2 linked regions of the Rhodospirillum rubrum ATCC 11170 genome follow. The protein of the gene in region 2 interacts with the protein of the main gene of each other region in a pairwise test. Links are inferred from orthologs where the notes say so. Each region holds a gene or a part of one and is shown on either strand. Other genes may lie near its edges.

What was found. Proteins that work in one complex are often made in the same cells at the same time.
Region 1: the proteins of secA (region 2) and RRU_RS05690 interact in binary tests that used the Escherichia coli proteins (3 or more experiments, as listed by UniProt). The link is inferred for Rhodospirillum rubrum ATCC 11170 from one-to-one orthologs.

The regions. Positions count from the first base shown.
Region 1 is NC_007643.1:1,276,294-1,283,944, forward strand. The notes cover bases 2,108-5,089. They hold RRU_RS05690 (tol-pal system-associated acyl-CoA thioesterase), read left to right. Parts: upstream 2,108-3,364; coding sequence 3,365-3,814; downstream 3,815-5,089. Other genes in these bases: ruvA (Holliday junction branch migration protein RuvA), read left to right, coding at 2,108-2,312; ruvB (Holliday junction branch migration DNA helicase RuvB), read left to right, coding at 2,316-3,368; tolQ (protein TolQ), read left to right, coding at 3,852-4,763; tolR (protein TolR), read left to right, coding at 4,791-5,089. Outside these bases: RRU_RS05665 (TIGR00282 family metallophosphoesterase), read left to right, coding at 1-148; RRU_RS05670 (YebC/PmpR family DNA-binding transcriptional regulator), read left to right, coding at 422-1,171; crossover junction endodeoxyribonuclease RuvC, read left to right, coding at 1,168-1,677; more of ruvA, read left to right, coding at 1,674-2,107; more of tolR, read left to right, coding at 5,090-5,291; RRU_RS05705 (cell envelope integrity protein TolA), read left to right, coding at 5,308-6,333; Tol-Pal system beta propeller repeat protein TolB, read left to right, coding at 6,679-7,651.
Region 2 is NC_007643.1:287,981-295,865, forward strand. The notes cover bases 1,956-5,171. They hold secA (preprotein translocase subunit SecA), read left to right. Parts: upstream 1,956-2,280; coding sequence 2,281-4,971; downstream 4,972-5,171. Other genes in these bases: RRU_RS01230 (hypothetical protein), read right to left, coding at 1,956-2,026. Outside these bases: RRU_RS01225 (hypothetical protein), read right to left, coding at 186-1,202; RRU_RS19880 (hypothetical protein), read left to right, coding at 1,242-1,511; more of RRU_RS01230, read right to left, coding at 1,502-1,955; fluoride efflux transporter CrcB, read left to right, coding at 5,265-5,654; RRU_RS01245 (DUF190 domain-containing protein), read left to right, coding at 5,656-6,012; RRU_RS01250 (hypothetical protein), read left to right, coding at 6,112-6,297; RRU_RS01255 (hypothetical protein), read left to right, coding at 6,308-6,583; RRU_RS01260 (NUDIX hydrolase), read left to right, coding at 6,596-7,147; RRU_RS01265 (site-specific DNA-methyltransferase), read right to left, coding at 7,241-7,885. UniProt on the Escherichia coli protein: Required for protein export, interacts with the SecYEG preprotein conducting channel.

The DNA of each region.
Region 1 (7,651 bases), 990 kb from region 2 along the record:
GCCCACCGATCGCCTGACGCCGGCCGATGGTCCGGGCACGGTTTGCGGGGTTTTCGTCCAGACCGATGATCGCAGCGGTTTGGCCCTGCGCTGCGAGCCGGTCCGCCTGGGCGGCGATCTCGCCCCGGCGATGCCGATCGCGCGCTAGAATCTTGATATCGAAGCAAATCATCGTCGCACTCGGGGCCGGAGCGCCCGGGATTTTCTCCCGGCCGGCCCGCTAAGGCCCAGCCCCGGCAGGGGAACCCCTTGTGGCGGGGTTCCTTTTCCTGGGAAGTCCTGCCATAGTGCGCCGCCTCCACCACGGAAAACCGGCGCGGACGATCGCCAAGCCCCGCGCGGCTTGGGCGGCTCCTGTCCAAGGACCGCACCCTGTGGGTGGATGAGGCCCCGCAACCCACGAGATATAGAGCGATCGACGATGGCCGGTCATTCCCAATTCAAGAACATCATGCACCGCAAAGGCGGTCAGGATGCCAAGCGCGCCCAGCTTTTCACCAAACTGGCCCGTGAAATCACCGTTTCGGCCAAGCTCGGATCACCCGATCCGAACGCCAATCCGCGGCTGCGCGCCGCTATTCTCGCCGCCCGCGCCCAGTCGCTGCCCAAGGATAATATCCAGCGGGCGATCGACAAGGCGACCAGCGGCGGCGATGCGGCCAACCTCGAGGAACTGCGCTACGAGGGCTATGGTCCGGGCAATGTGGCGGTCATCGTCGAATGCCTGACCGACAACCGCAACCGCACCGCCTCGGAAGTGCGGACCGCCTTCAGCAAGAACGGCGGCACCATGGGCGAAAGCGGCTCGGTGGCCTTCAACTTCGAGCGTGTCGGCCTGATCCATTATCCGCTGAAGGCCGGGGCGGCCGACGCCGTGCTTGATGCCGGCATCGAGGCCGGGGCCGACGACGTGCAGTCGAGCGAGGATGGCCACGACATCACCTGCCGGCCCGATGATCTCAACGCCGTCTCCAAGGCCCTGGAAGCGGCCCTGGGCGATCCGGAGTTCGCCCGCCTTGACTGGAAGCCGCTGGTTCAGGTGCCCGTTGACGCCGATACCGTGCCGGCGCTGATGAAATTCCTCGACATCCTCGATGACTGCGACGATGTGCAAAGGGTCGCGGCCAATTACGAGATCGACGACGCGATCATGGAGAAACTGGGGGCATGAGACTCCTGGGGCTGGATCCCGGTCTGCGGATTACCGGCTGGGGGGTGATCGAGGTGACGGGCAACCGCATCGGCCATGTGGCCGATGGGGTGGTGCGGTCCGACGATCGCCTGTCCCTGGCCGCCCGGCTGGCCCAGCTCCATGGCGGGATCGTCGCCGTGCTCAAAGCCTATGAGCCGGTGGAGGCCGCCGTCGAGGAAACCTTCGTCAACCGCAATCCGGCCTCGACCCTCAAGCTTGGTCAGGCGCGCGGCGCGGTGATGCTGGCGCCGGCCCTGGCCGGCCTCGTCGTGGCCGAATACCAGCCAAGTGTCGTCAAGAAGGCGGTGGTCGGTACCGGCGGAGCGGCCAAGGATCAGGTGGGGATGATGATCCGCACCCTGTTGCCCGGCGCCACCTTGGAAACCGCTGATGCCGCCGATGCCTTGGCCATCGCCATCTGTCATGCCCATTACCGGGCGGGGGCGCTGTCCCTGGCCCTGGCCCGCGCCGGAGGGGGGCGATGATCGCCAAGCTCAAGGGACTGGTCGATTCGGTGGCCGAGGATCACGCGGTGATCGATGTCGGCGGCGTCGGCTATCTGGTGTTCTGTCCGGCGCGGGTGCTAACCCGCCTGCCGTCACCCGGCCAAGCGGTGGCCCTGGTCGTTGAAACCCAGGTGCGCGAGGATCACATCTCGCTTTTCGGCTTCCTGGAAACCGCCGAGCGCGACTGGTTCCGTTTGCTCTCGACCGTGCAGGGGGTGGGATCGAAGGTGGCGTTGTCGGTGCTCTCGGTGCTCTCGGCCGGGCAGATTTCCCAGGCGATCGCCGCCGGCGACAAGGCTGCCCTCGGCCGGGCGCCCGGGGTCGGCCCCAAGCTGGCGGCGCGCATCGCCAGCGAGTTGAAGGACAAGGCCGTCGCCCTGGGCGGAATGCCGGCCCCGCCGCCGCGCGGCGCCGGCACCGATGCCGCCGGCGAGGGGCCGCCGGGCGGGCCGACGGGGGATGTCCTTGGCGACGCGGTCTCGGCCCTGGTCAATCTTGGCTATGGGCGGAGCGAGGCGGTGGGGGCGGCCAGCCGGGCCGCCGGCTTGGGGGCGACCACCGTGCAAGGGGTGATCGGTCTGGCCCTGCGCGATCTCGGCCGGGGAGGGGCATAATCCATGGCCGGGCACGAGGAGGAAGATGAGCGCCTGATCTCGGGGCGCCGCCGCGAGGGCGAGGTCGATGCGGCCCTGCGCCCGCAGTCGCTGGCCGATTTCGTCGGTCAGCGCCAGACCCGTGAAAACCTGGGCGTTTTCGTTCAGGCCGCCCGGGCGCGCGGCGAGGCGATGGATCACGTGCTGTTCCATGGTCCGCCGGGCCTGGGGAAAACCACGCTCGCCCAGATCGTGGCGCGCGAGCTTGGCGTGGGGTTTCGCGGCACCAGTGGGCCGATGATCGTCAAGGCCGGCGACCTCGCGGCGATCTTGACCAATCTCGAGCCGCGCGATGTGCTGTTCATCGACGAAATCCACCGCCTTAATCCCGCCATAGAGGAAGTTTTGTATCCGGCGATGGAGGACTTCCAGTTGGACCTCATCATCGGTGAGGGGCCGGCGGCGCGGAGCGTGCGGATCGACCTGCCGCCCTTCACCCTGGTTGGGGCGACGACCCGGTCGGGCCTCCTGACAACGCCGCTGCGCGACCGCTTTGGCATTCCGCTGCGACTCGACTTCTATGAAACCGATGAATTGGTCCAGATCGTGACCCGGGGTTCCCGGCTTCTTGGCATGGCTTTGACCGACGAGGGCGCCCGCGAAGTGGCGCGACGATCGCGGGGCACGCCGCGGGTGGCCGGTCGGCTGCTGCGCCGGGTGCGCGATTTCGCCGCCGTCGCCGGGCGTTCGCCCGTTGACGCCTTCATCGCCGATGCCGCGCTCAACCGCCTGGAGGTGGACGGGCGCGGGCTTGATGCCATGGACCGGCGCTATCTGTCGCGCATGGCCGACCATTATGGCGGCGGGCCGGTCGGGGTCGATACCCTGGCCGCCGCCCTGGCCGAGGAACGCGATACGGTGGAAGACGTGATCGAGCCCTATTTGATCCAGCAGGGCTTCATCAAGCGGACGCCGCGCGGCCGGATGCTGACGGCGATCGCCTGGACCCATCTTGGGCTGACACCGCCGGCCGAGACGCCGCCGGTTCAGCCCGACCTGTGGTCCGACGCCCCATGACCCAGTCCTTGACGCCGACCAGCGGCCTCTGGCGCCAGGGGTGCCACTTGTTGCCCGTGCGCGTGCATTGGGAAAACACCGATGCCGGGGGTATCGTCTACCACGCCGAATACCTGAAGTTCGCCGAGCGGGCGCGCACCGAGATGCTGCGACTGGCCGGAATTCACCAGGGATCGATGCTGGCGGGCGAGGGGGTGGGCTTCGCCGTGGCGAAGCTGTCGATCGACTACAAGCGTCCGGCCAAGCTGGACGACGCCCTGGTGGTGGAAACCACGCTCGATGCCGTTGGCGGCGCCGTGCTCGATCTCACCCAGACTATCCGCCGCGAGGGTGATCCTCTGGCGATCTTGAAGGTGCGCGTGGCCTGTCTGTCGCTGAAGGCCGGCGTTCCCATCCGCATTCCCGCCATCATGCGGGAGAAACTTGTACCAGGAAACGGCGACTGACCACACGGACACGGGGTTGATTATGGACTACCTCTCCATGGACGCGATAACCCAGCTGACCGGCCAGATGGCCAGCCACTTGGGCATCGCCGGGCTCGATCATCTTGGCCAGACGGCCTCCCGCTTGGGGCTGATGCTGGAGCGGGGCCTTGACGTCCAGTCCAGTCCGCCCCTGCCCGCGGCCGCGCCGTCTGTGCCCGTGGCCAGCGAAATTCTGCCCAATGCCAGCGGCGTCGGCGCCGCCGCGCCCGGGGCGACGATGGGCGAGAAGCCGTCGCTGTCGGCTTGGTCGATGTTCTGGCAGGCCGATATCATCGTCAAGATGGTGATGCTGAGCCTGGTCGGCGCCAGCATCTGGTCGTGGACCATCGTTTTCGAAAAGATCGTTCGCTTACGCGATCTCAACAAGAAAGCCGAGCAGTTCGAAGAGAAATTCTGGTCGGGCGGCTCGCTTGAAGACCTGTTCGACCGCATCGGCCAGCGGCCGCGCGATCCGATGACCGCGGTGTTCGTGGCCGCCATGCGCGAATGGCGTCACAGCGCCCAGCGCCGCAACGGCGCCGCTGGTGCGCGCGCCATGCTGGCCCAGCGCGTCGAGCGGGTGATGGGCATCACCCAGAACCGCGAGCTGGAAACCCTGGAACGCCGGCTGGGCTTCCTGGCCTCGACCGGCGCCGTCGCGCCCTTCGTCGGGCTGTTTGGCACGGTCTGGGGCATCATGAACAGCTTCCACGCCATCGGTATGTCCAATGACACCAGTCTGGCGACGGTGGCCCCCGGTATCGCCGAGGCGCTGTTCGCCACGGCTTTGGGACTGGTCGCCGCCATCCCGGCGGTGATCGCCTATAACAAGCTTTCCGCCGATATCGACCGCTATGCCGGCCGCCTGGAGGCGTTCTCCGGGGAATTCGGGGCGATCCTCGGCCGTCAGCTCGACGAGCGCGAGTAATCGGGCGCCGATCAGGAGAACGATGAGATGGGTGCCTCGGTCCAACCCCGACGCGGCGGTCGCCGCAAGCGCAGTCACCAGATGAGCGACATCAACGTCACCCCGATGGTCGACGTGATGCTGGTCTTGCTGATTATCTTCATGGTGACGGCGCCTTTGCTCACCACCGGGGTCAAGGTCGACCTGCCGCGCACCAGCGCGCCCTCGCTTGACCAGGACAATCAGTCGCTGACCGTTTCGGTCGGCGCCGATGGCACCTTGTATGTTCAAGACAAGGTGACCGACGAAAGCGAACTGATGGCGCGGATGCAGGCGATCACCGGGGTCAATCCCGAAGCCCGCATCTATGTGCGCGGCGACGCCGGGATCAACTATGGCCGGGTGATGGAGGTGATGGGCATCCTGCGCTCCGCCGGTTACACCAAGGTCGCCCTGGTAACCCAACCGGGCGCCCCGGGAGCGGCTCAGGCCAAGCCGGCCGCCACCGCTCCGGCGGCCAAGGCGCCGGCCGCCAAGCCCAAGAATTAGCACGGGACAGCCGGCCTTGCCCCCGATAAAACGCGGTTTCCTCTATTCGCTCGGCTTCCATCTGCTGGTGGTGCTGCTGCTGCTGGTTGGGGTGCCCCATATTCGTAAGGACGTCACGCCGACCGAGCAGGTGACCATCGTCGAGTTGGTCGAAGTCAGCGACGAAACCACCTCGTTGCCCGATCAGCCCGCCGAAAAGGCCAAGCCGGTGCCCAAGCCCAAGGCCGCTCCGCCGCCGCCGGCGGCGGCCAAGGCCGTGGAAAAGCCCGTCGAGCCCAAACCCGAACCCAAGCCCGAGCCCAAGCCGGTGGTGCCGCCGCCCGAACCCGAGCCGCCGCCGCCCCCCGAGCCCGAGCCCGAGGAGGTTCCGCCGCCGCCCGAACCCGAGCCGACTCCCGAACCGATCAAGGAACAGCCCAAGCCCAAGCCCGAGCCGCCTAAGCCCGAGCCGCCCAAGCCCGTTCCCCCCAAGGTCGTTCCTCCCAAGGTCGAGCCCAAGCCGGCCGAGAAGAAGGCCGAGACCAAACCGGTGGAAAAGAAGGCCGAGAAGAAGCCCGAGAAGAAGAAGGACGACTTCGACTCGTTGCTTTCGGCGGTCAATCAGCTTGAAAAGAAGGTCGAGAAGCCGGGCAAGGGCAAACAGGCCGACGCGGCGTCGACCGAGGAGGAGGCGACTCCCCAGCCCCAGGCGGCGCGGCCGACCAATCAGGGCGGGCGGATTTCCAACACGCTGACGATGAGCGAGATCGACTCGATCCGCTATCACGTCGAGCAGCGCTGGAACTATAACCAGGGGGGACGCGGGGTCGAGGGCATGAGCGTCGATGTCCAAGTCAGCATCAATCCCGATGGTTCGGTCGCCCGGGCCAAGGCCTTGCGCGATCCGGCCTTCGCCGGCGACGCGGTCTATAAGGCCCTGGCCGATAGCGCCGAGCGGGCGGTGATGCGCGCCAGCCCGTTGCCGGTGCCGCGCGACAAGTTCGATATGTTCGCCGACGGCTTCACGCTGCGCTTCGCTCCGACCGGCATCAACTTCAATTGAGGCCGGTCTCCCGCGCCGACCGGCGCGGGGGCCTTGGCGATGCCATGATTTTGGGTGACCATGGCCTCGTTGACCTGCGGGGCCATCGGCCTATCTTCTAAGCGATCGGCTTGGGGATCGGCCGCCGCGCCGCAAAAACGGCTCTATCGGGGCGTAACCGTCGGATCGGGGGCGAGCGGACGGAACCCGGGACCTCTCTCGGGTGTTTCCAGGCGGCCCCGCCCGGGGCCGCTTTGCCGGTGCGGTTATGGACCGGTCGACGCGAGAGAGAAACGAGGGCGCGCGCTCCCCTGGCGCGCGTTCATGACGGAATTCACGGCAGAAAAAGGCGAGGGGTTTCCTCCTATGACGCGATTGGCGAAAGGCAAATGGCGCTCGACTCTGGGCGCCATGATGGCATTGGCGGTTATGGTCGCGGCCATTCCACAGGCCAGGGCCGAACTGGTGATCGACATCACGCGCGGCGTGCGCGAACCGATGCCCATCGCCATTCCGGTTTTCGGTGGGACGGACGCCCAGTCCAGCGCCATGGGGCGCGATGTGGTGGGCGTGGTGTCCAATGATCTGCAGGGATCGGGATTGTTCCGGGTGCTCGATCCGGCCGCCTATATCCAATCCCTGCCCAATCTGGCGGTGCAGCCCCAGTTCGCCGACTGGCGGGCGATCAACGCCCAGGCCCTGGTTCAGGGCGAGGTTCAGCCCCAGGGCGATGGCCGTCTGCGCGTGGCCTTCCGCTTGTGGGACGTGTTCAGCGGCCAGCAGGTCGTCGGCCGCGCCTTCTTGACCCAGGGCGATAACTGGCGCCGGGTGTCCCATATCATCGCCGACGAGATCTACAAGGCGATCACCGGGGAAGAGGGCTATTTCGATACCCGCGTCGTCTATGTCGCCGAGACCGGCCCCAAGACCAACCGGGTCAAGAAGCTGGCGATCATGGATCAGGACGGCGCCAATCAGCGCAATCTGACCAATGGCGAGTCCATGGTGCTGACCCCGCGCTTCAGCCCGACCGCCCAGGAAATCACCTACCTCAGCTATTACAACAGCGTCCCCCGGGTCTATCTGTTCAACATCGAGACCGGCCGCCGCGAATTGCTGGGCGATTTCCCCGGCATGACCTTCGCCCCGCGCTTCTCGCCCGATGGCAATAAGGTCATCATGTCGATGGCCCTCGACGGCAATACCGAAATCTACGAGATGGATCTGCGCACCCGGCGCTCGAGCCGGCTGACCAACCATCCGTCGATCGATACCTCGCCGTCCTATGCGCCCGATGGCCGGCAGATCACTTTCAACTCCGATCGCGGCGGCGCCCAGC
Region 2 (7,885 bases):
AGGGGGCGTCTGGGGGCCGTTTTTGCCGATTTGGGGGCCATCGGGCGCTCGCGGTTGGGGAAATCTTGCCTGAAGATGGGGATCGCCGCCCCCCGACGACAAGAAAAAAGCGCGACGATTTGCTTCAATATCAGAATTCCACAGCGGTCTGCATGAACCAAGTTTCACGCACGCCGCTCCAAGGCCTATGCCGCGTCTAGAACGTCGCCCAGGGTTTCGCGGGAAAGATGACCTTTGTTGACTAGCAGCGTTGTGACGACGTTTCTATTGACGAGGTAGCGCCGAGCCGCCTTGGCGATTTGCTCTTCGCTTGGCCCGCTCAGATCGACATGCCGGCTCAGATCGGCGAAGGGGCACAAAAGGCTTTGGGCGAAAGCCCGCTGGAACTTCTGGCGGTCGGTCTTGCCCCGGCTGATGACACCAAAGCGGCTATCGGCCGTCCACAGGGCATCGCCGAGCACGCGGGCCAGTTCGAAACGCCGGTCATGGGATGCCTGGGTCTGTAAGGCGATCTTTTCGGTTGTTCCGCCGCCGCGCAAGCGCGCGCCATAGGGCAGATCGCGGGCCGTGGCGGTGGCGGCGCGGATGGCTTTCCAGGAAACCTTGAGGATATCGCTCAAAGCCACGTTGCTAAAGGGTCCCTCCGACCACCCCACGGCTCGCCGAAGGCGATCGGCGGCGTCTTCGGCCACCATCCAGATCGGCCGCCGCAGATCGGCGCGGTTTACCGGGGCCGCCGCCGCCAGCGCCTCGGCCAGATCAATTTCAACAGACGACTCCCGGCTGGCGGAAAGAACCTTCTCAAGGATCTCGGGGGCCCGCGCCCCGGGGTTGCCCAGGGCGGCCTCTTCCACGCCCTCGGCGCCGATCAGCTCCTCCTGACGTGAGAGCGCTTCGATAAGAGCATCGGGAACCTGATCTGGATCGTAGCCCAGCCGTGCTTCGAGTCGCCGCCATGACGCCACATCCGGGGTCTGGCGTTCTTCTTGTAACTGGGCAAGGACCAGCTTGAGCGACGCGCCGTCTTGGGCCCGGGCGCAGGTCGTGGTTACCGCATCAAAGAACGCGTCGACCCCGTCTTCAAAGGCCGTCGCCGGCACCAGCGAGACCGGGATCGGATGATAGTCGACCCGATCGCCGGCCTTGGACCCCATCGCTATCGGGGCGATGACGACGCGATCCCCCACGCCATAGATCATCATGGGCGGCCACAGGGTTCCCCCGGACGCCGAGGTGAGGTCATGACGCAGGCGCCACTCGGCCCTGACCGATCGATAATCGACGATCGGCTCCCATCGCAGACGCCACCAGTTATCAGCAAGCCAAAGGGCCAAAGAAACCGCCGACGCCCGAAAGAAATCGCGGGTATGGCCGGTTGTTATGTCGTCGATCCGCGTTACGACGCGATCACCGACGGAGATGCTTATTTCCGCAAGATCCCTTTCCTCATCCTGTGGGCTTTGCCGCCATCGAGGACTTATTCTGAAAGAGAGATCCTGTTTCATGAATAACGATCCTGAAGGAATTGGGCGGAGGGCACGAGGTTTTTGGCCTGCGGCTCGTAAGCATAGGGCAGATAGCGGGCGATGACAGCCCGGGCGATCGCCTCGCGGGGAAGCACCGGATAAGCGTGATACAGGGCGCGGCCCGGGATGGTGATCCGTCCTTCGTAAATCCAGCCGGTATCATCCACCGTCCACAGAAGGGTGGGATCGCCATGGGTGTCGATAGAGCCGATCAGTCCGGCCAGGATTCCCCGGCGCAAAAGGTCGGGGATGCGCGCCTGATCGGCGGGGGTGAACCGGGCATGGTGATCGCAATAGGTCGCGTCAGGGCGTTCCCCGGAAAACAGCGGCAGTCCGAAGGCCAGGGGATCCCATTTATGTTTTGGGTGGCCGGCAAAGGACGCCCGGCTTGCTAGGTCAAGAAGCCAGCTTTCTGGGGGAACGGGATCACGAAGCCGGCGCTTGTCATCGCTTGAACTGCGCGCGATGACCCGCCGGGGTTCTGGTTTTCGCCTTGCCATGATAGAGCGGTCCTTTTCGTCTTTATCATCCTCTACGGGCCGCTCTTGGGGCGCAACCCCTTAAAGGTCGCATCGAAATCCGTTGGGGAGACTCGCGTTCCCATCGCCGCCGCGCTTCTTGAAGCCGGGGGAAAAGCAGGGGCTTTCGTTTGACAGGGAAGGTCCCTCGCTCTATCTCTTCGCCTCGGATCCCGGGCTTTCGTTTCCGTTCCGGGGGCCTTTGCCTGCCCGTCACCCTGACCTTCGAGGTACGCATGTTCGGCGCCATTGCCCGGCGGCTTTTCGGATCTGCCAACGACCGTATCGTCAAAAGCCTTGTCAAAACGGTCGCGGCCATCAACGCCAAGGAAAGCGAGGTGCAAGGTCTGTCCGATGCCGACCTCGCGGCCCGCACCCCCTGGCTCAAAAGCCGGCTGGCCGAGGGGGAAACCCTCGACGATATTCTGGTCGATGCCTTCGCCACCGTGCGCGAGGCCGCCAAACGCACCCTGGGCCAGCGTCATTACGACGTGCAGCTGATGGGCGGGCTGGTTCTGCATGGCGGCAAGATCGCCGAGATGCGCACGGGCGAGGGAAAAACCCTGGTCGCCACCCTGCCGGTCTATCTGAACGCCCTGACCGGCAAGGGCGTTCACGTCGTCACGGTCAACGATTATCTGGCCAAGCGCGATGCCGAGTGGATGGCGAAGGTTTACCGCTTCCTCGGCCTGACCGTCGGCGTCATCATCCATGAGCTTGATGACGGCGGCCGCCGCGCCGCTTACGCCTGCGACGTGACCTATGGCACCAACAACGAACTGGGCTTCGATTTCCTGCGCGATAATATGAAGTATCGCCTGGAGGACATGGTCCAGCGGCCCTTCGCCTATGCCATCGTCGACGAGGTCGACTCGATCCTGATCGACGAGGCGCGCACGCCCTTGATCATCTCGGGTCAGGCCGAGGACAGCTCGGCCCTCTATCAGGCGGTCGACAAGCTGATGCCGCGCTTGGTACCCGCCGATTACGAAAAGGACGAAAAGGCGCGCTCGGTCACCTATACCGAGGAAGGCTCCGATCACATCGAGGAACTGCTGCGCGAGGCCGGTCTGCTGGCCGAGGGCAATCTTTATGAAACCCGCAATGTGACGGCGCTTCACCACGCCACCCAGGGCCTGCGCGCCCATACCCTGTTCGAACGCGATGTCCATTACATGGTGCGCGACGACAAGGTGGTGATCATCGACGAGTTCACCGGCCGCGCCATGGAGGGGCGGCGCTTCTCCGATGGTCTGCATCAGGCCCTTGAAGCCAAGGAAGGCGTATCGATCCAGCCCGAGAACCAGACCCTGGCCTCGATCACCTTCCAGAACTATTTCCGCATGTATCCCAAGCTGTCGGGCATGACCGGCACGGCCTTGACCGAAGCCAACGAGTTCATGGAGATCTATGGGCTGGCGGTGGTCGAGATCCCGACCAACCGGCCGATGATCCGCAAGGACAAGGACGACGAGGTCTATCGCACCTCGCGCGAGAAATACGAGGCGATCGCCAAGCAGATCGCCGAATGTCAGAAGCGCGGCCAGCCGGTGTTGGTCGGCACGACCTCGATCGAAAAATCGGAATATCTGGCCGAGCTGATGCGCACGACCACCAAGGTCAAGCCGCAGGTGCTCAACGCCCGTTACCACGAGCAGGAAGCCTTCATCATCGCCCAGGCCGGCGTTCCCGGGGCGGTGACCATCGCCACCAATATGGCCGGCCGCGGCACCGATATTCAGCTGGGCGGCAATCTTGATATGCGCATGGCCCGCGAACTGCCTGCCGACGCCACGCCCGAGCAGCGCGCCGCCAAGGAAGCCGAACTGCGCGCCGACATCGAGAAGAAGAAGGCCCAGGCCCTGGCGGCCGGCGGCCTTTACGTGATCGGCACCGAGCGCCACGAAAGCCGGCGCATCGACAACCAGCTGCGCGGCCGCACCGGGCGACAGGGCGATCCCGGCGGCTCGAGCTTCTATCTGTCGCTCGACGACGACCTGATGCGGATCTTCGGCTCCGAGCGCATGGATAGCATGCTGCGCAAGCTGGGGCTGGAAGAGGGCGAGGCGATCGTCCACCCCTGGGTCAACAAGGCCCTGGAAAAGGCCCAGCAGAAGGTCGAAGCCCGCAACTTCGACACCCGCAAGAACCTGCTGAAGTTCGACGACGTGATGAACGACCAGCGCAAGGTGGTCTACGAGCAGCGCCGCGATCTGATGGTGACCACCGATGTCTCCGAGACCGTGGCCGATATGCGCCAGGAAGTGATCGAAGACATCGTCCATGCCCATATCCCGCCCAAGGCGATGCCCGAGGAATGGGACAGCGCCGGGCTGGCCGAGGATGTGCGCCGGGTCTTCGGCCTTGATCTGCCGATCATCGACTGGGCCTCCGAGGATGGCATCGCCAACGAGGAGATCCTTGAGCGGCTGACCAAGGACGTCGAGGCCAAGATGGCGGCCAAGGAGGCCGAATACGGCGCAGACGTGATGCGCATGGTTGAAAAGAGCCTGCTTTTGCAGATTCTCGACGGCATGTGGAAGGAGCACCTGCTTCATCTCGAACATCTGCGCCAGGGTATTTCGCTGCGCGCCTTCGGCCAGCGCGATCCGCTGAACGAATACAAATCCGAATCCTTCGAGATGTTCCAGACCATGCTCTCGGATCTGCGCGAGCGGGTGACGATGACCTTGGCGAATGTGCAGTTGCGCATGGATCCGCCGCCGCCGCCGCCCGAACCCCAGGGCTTTGCCGAGCACGTCGAACCCGAGCCGGCGATCGGCGGCGGTGGGGTGCCGGGCGTCGCCCCGGCGGCGACGGACCGCGAGGCCGGCCATCCCGAAACCTGGGGCAAGGTGGCGCGCAACGAGCTTTGCCCCTGCGGATCGGGCAAGAAGTACAAGCATTGCCACGGGGCGATGGGCTGAGGCCACGGGTTTTCCTTCGGCGGACCGCACAACAGGTGCGGCTTCGCCGAAGGGAACTGCCCCGAGCGGCCTTTTAGCCGGCTTTGCCTGTTGACCACCCTCGGCCAGGGCGCATACTGATCCGACGATACTGGGAATGGGGTCTCCCGAAACCGCCGAAAGGCTGATGACTCCTACCGCGTAGAAATGCGTGGTGGGACCTTGTGACAACCCGCCATGCCTGCCAAGCAGGAGGAGGCGGGTTTTTTTATGCCCGCCCGGTCCCCATCCATCGGAGGTAAGTGCGCAGCGCCATGACCTATTTATTCGTCGCCGCCGGGGGAGCCCTGGGCTCGACCCTGCGCTATTGGCTTTCGGGGTTGATCGCAGGCGCGATCGGCCAAAGCTTTCCCTGGGGAACGCTGGTCATCAATATCAGCGGATCGATCGTCATCGGCGCCTTCGCCACCCTGACCGGACCCGATGGCCGGGTGTTCATCCCCGGAGACTGGCGCCAGTTCTTCATGGTCGGAGTCTGCGGCGGCTATACCACCTTTTCGTCGTTCAGCCTGCAGACCCTGACCCTGGCCCAAGAGGGCCAGGGGCTGTGGGCGGCGGCCAATGTGGTTTTATCGGTGGTGTTTTGCCTGATCGGCGTCTGGCTCGGACATGTCGGCGCCGTCCTGATCAACGAGGGGGTATGACATGGACAGCCAAGACATCCCGGGATTGCCCAAGGACGCCGTGCTGCTGCGCATTTATACCAGCGAGCGGAAGACGTTCGGTCACGCGCCGCTGTTCGAGGCGATCGTGACCAAGGCCCTGGAGATGGGCCTTGCCGGGGCGACCGTGCTGCGCGGGCCGCTGGGCTACGGCCATTCCAGCCGGATCCACACCGCCAAGATCCTCGATCTTTCCAATGATCTGCCGGTGGTGATCGAAATCGCCGAGTCCCAGGCCAGGATCGACGCCTTTCTTCCCGTTCTCGACGGCATGATCGGCAAGGGTCTGGTCACTTTGGAAAAGATCCAGGTGCTCCATTACGGACCGCGCGCGGGCTAAGGAAACCGGGGCGCCGCCGTCCGCCTGACGGTGGGCTTGTTTGCCGCTGGCGGAAAGCGCTACACTCGCAGCTTCCCTATCCGTTTGGAGAGCTTTGCCATGGATGGCGTGACGGCAGGACTGACCGCTGCCAGCGGTCTGCGACAGACCGAGCTTCAGGCGGGGCTGCTTAAGCGGTCTTTCGAGCAGGAGGGGCGCATGGTCGATCTGTTGGCCGAAGGCGTGGCCACCACCCAGGCCGCCGCCGGCGCGGGCAAGGGGCTTTCCGTCGACGTGACGGCCTGATCCCCCACGCATGGCTAATGGACCCTCGGGCATCGGTGGACGAAATCAGGGCAGCGGCCGGGTGGCCGGCGGCGGCGCCACGCCGACCGTTCGCCCCACCCCCGGGCGCCCGGCCTCGCCGGGGCGAATTCCGCCCGCCACGGAGCCCAGGCCCGTCGTCGATGTGCGGCCCAGACCGTCGCGGGGCAATCGCTTCGACGAGGCCGGGGGCCGCTATATCGTTGTCGATGGCCGCCGCTATAATCTGGACGCGCCGCGCGGCACCTATGTGAACGTCGTCATCTGAGGGAGGGGTGGTGTGGTCTGCGATGACATCCCGGGAACGCTCCGCCCCCCCTCCTTCGCGCTTGGCGTCCCCGAAGGCGACGATCACGAGCGTCTGATCTGCACCAGTTGCGGCTTCATCCGCTACGACAATCCCAAGATCATCGTCGGCGCCGTCTGCACCTGGGAGTCCAAGGTGCTGCTGGTGCGCCGGGCCATCGAACCGCGCGTCGGCTATTGGTGCATGCCCGCCGGTTTCATGGAGCTGAACGAGACCACCGAGGCCGGGGCGGCGCGCGAGGTGTGGGAGGAAGCCCGCGCCCGGGTGCGTATAGGCCCGCTGCTCGCCCTTTATAACCTGCCCCATATCAGTCAGGTTCACCTGATCTACAGCGCCACCATGCTCAGCCCCGACCATGCGCCGGGCAGCGAAAGCCTGGAAACCTGCCTTGTCGGGTGGGGCGAGATCCCCTGGGGCGATCTCGCCTATCCCACCGTGGAATGGGCCCTGCGCCAGCACGCCGAACGTGGTGGACTGGCCGGCGCCCCCTATGGCAATCGGGCCGAGACCTACGCCCTGCCTTAAAACAAATTCCCGAGTCCTGTGAACCAGAGTGCGACGACGATTTTCTGGACGATCAAGCTCTGAGAGCGGGGACCGGAGTCCCCGCTCACCGCTTTAAACATCCACCGAGAACACCTTCATCACCTCGTCACCCAGGTGATTGATGACCTTCACCGCGATCCGGCCGGATTTTGGCTTGTCGAAGGGGCGGGAGATATCGCGGTTGAGGCTGTCCCATGCCTCGCGATCGATCTCCGCCTTCAGGGTGGTTTTCAAAGCCTTGTAAGGGTCGTCCGCCCCCAGGAAATAGGCGTGGCGGACGAAGAAGCTTTCTTCGTTATAGTCGGTGTCGATGAACCACACGGCGATGGTGTCGGGGCCGCCGGATTCGATTTCGCCGGTGGAGGGGTGGAAGATATCCACCCCTTTGATCTTGACCCGCACCTTGTCGTCAGCGGTGATGATGATGTCGATATCGGGTTCGCCGAATACGACGAAGAGGTTGCCCGCGCCGGTGCTTTTCAGATCGCCGCCCATATGCAAATCGGGGTTCATGCGGGCCTTCAAGATGCGGATGGCGCCCAGTTTGTCGAACTCGGCGGAATGGGCATCAAAGTTGAAAGCGCAGGCGATCAGAACATCGAACCCGGCATCCCCGGCTTCGCGGGCCGCCGTGACCAGATCAAGGCGGGAGACGGTGCCGAACTCGGGGCCGATGACGATACCGGCGGACCGGTCTTTGTCGCCCTCCCTGAAAAC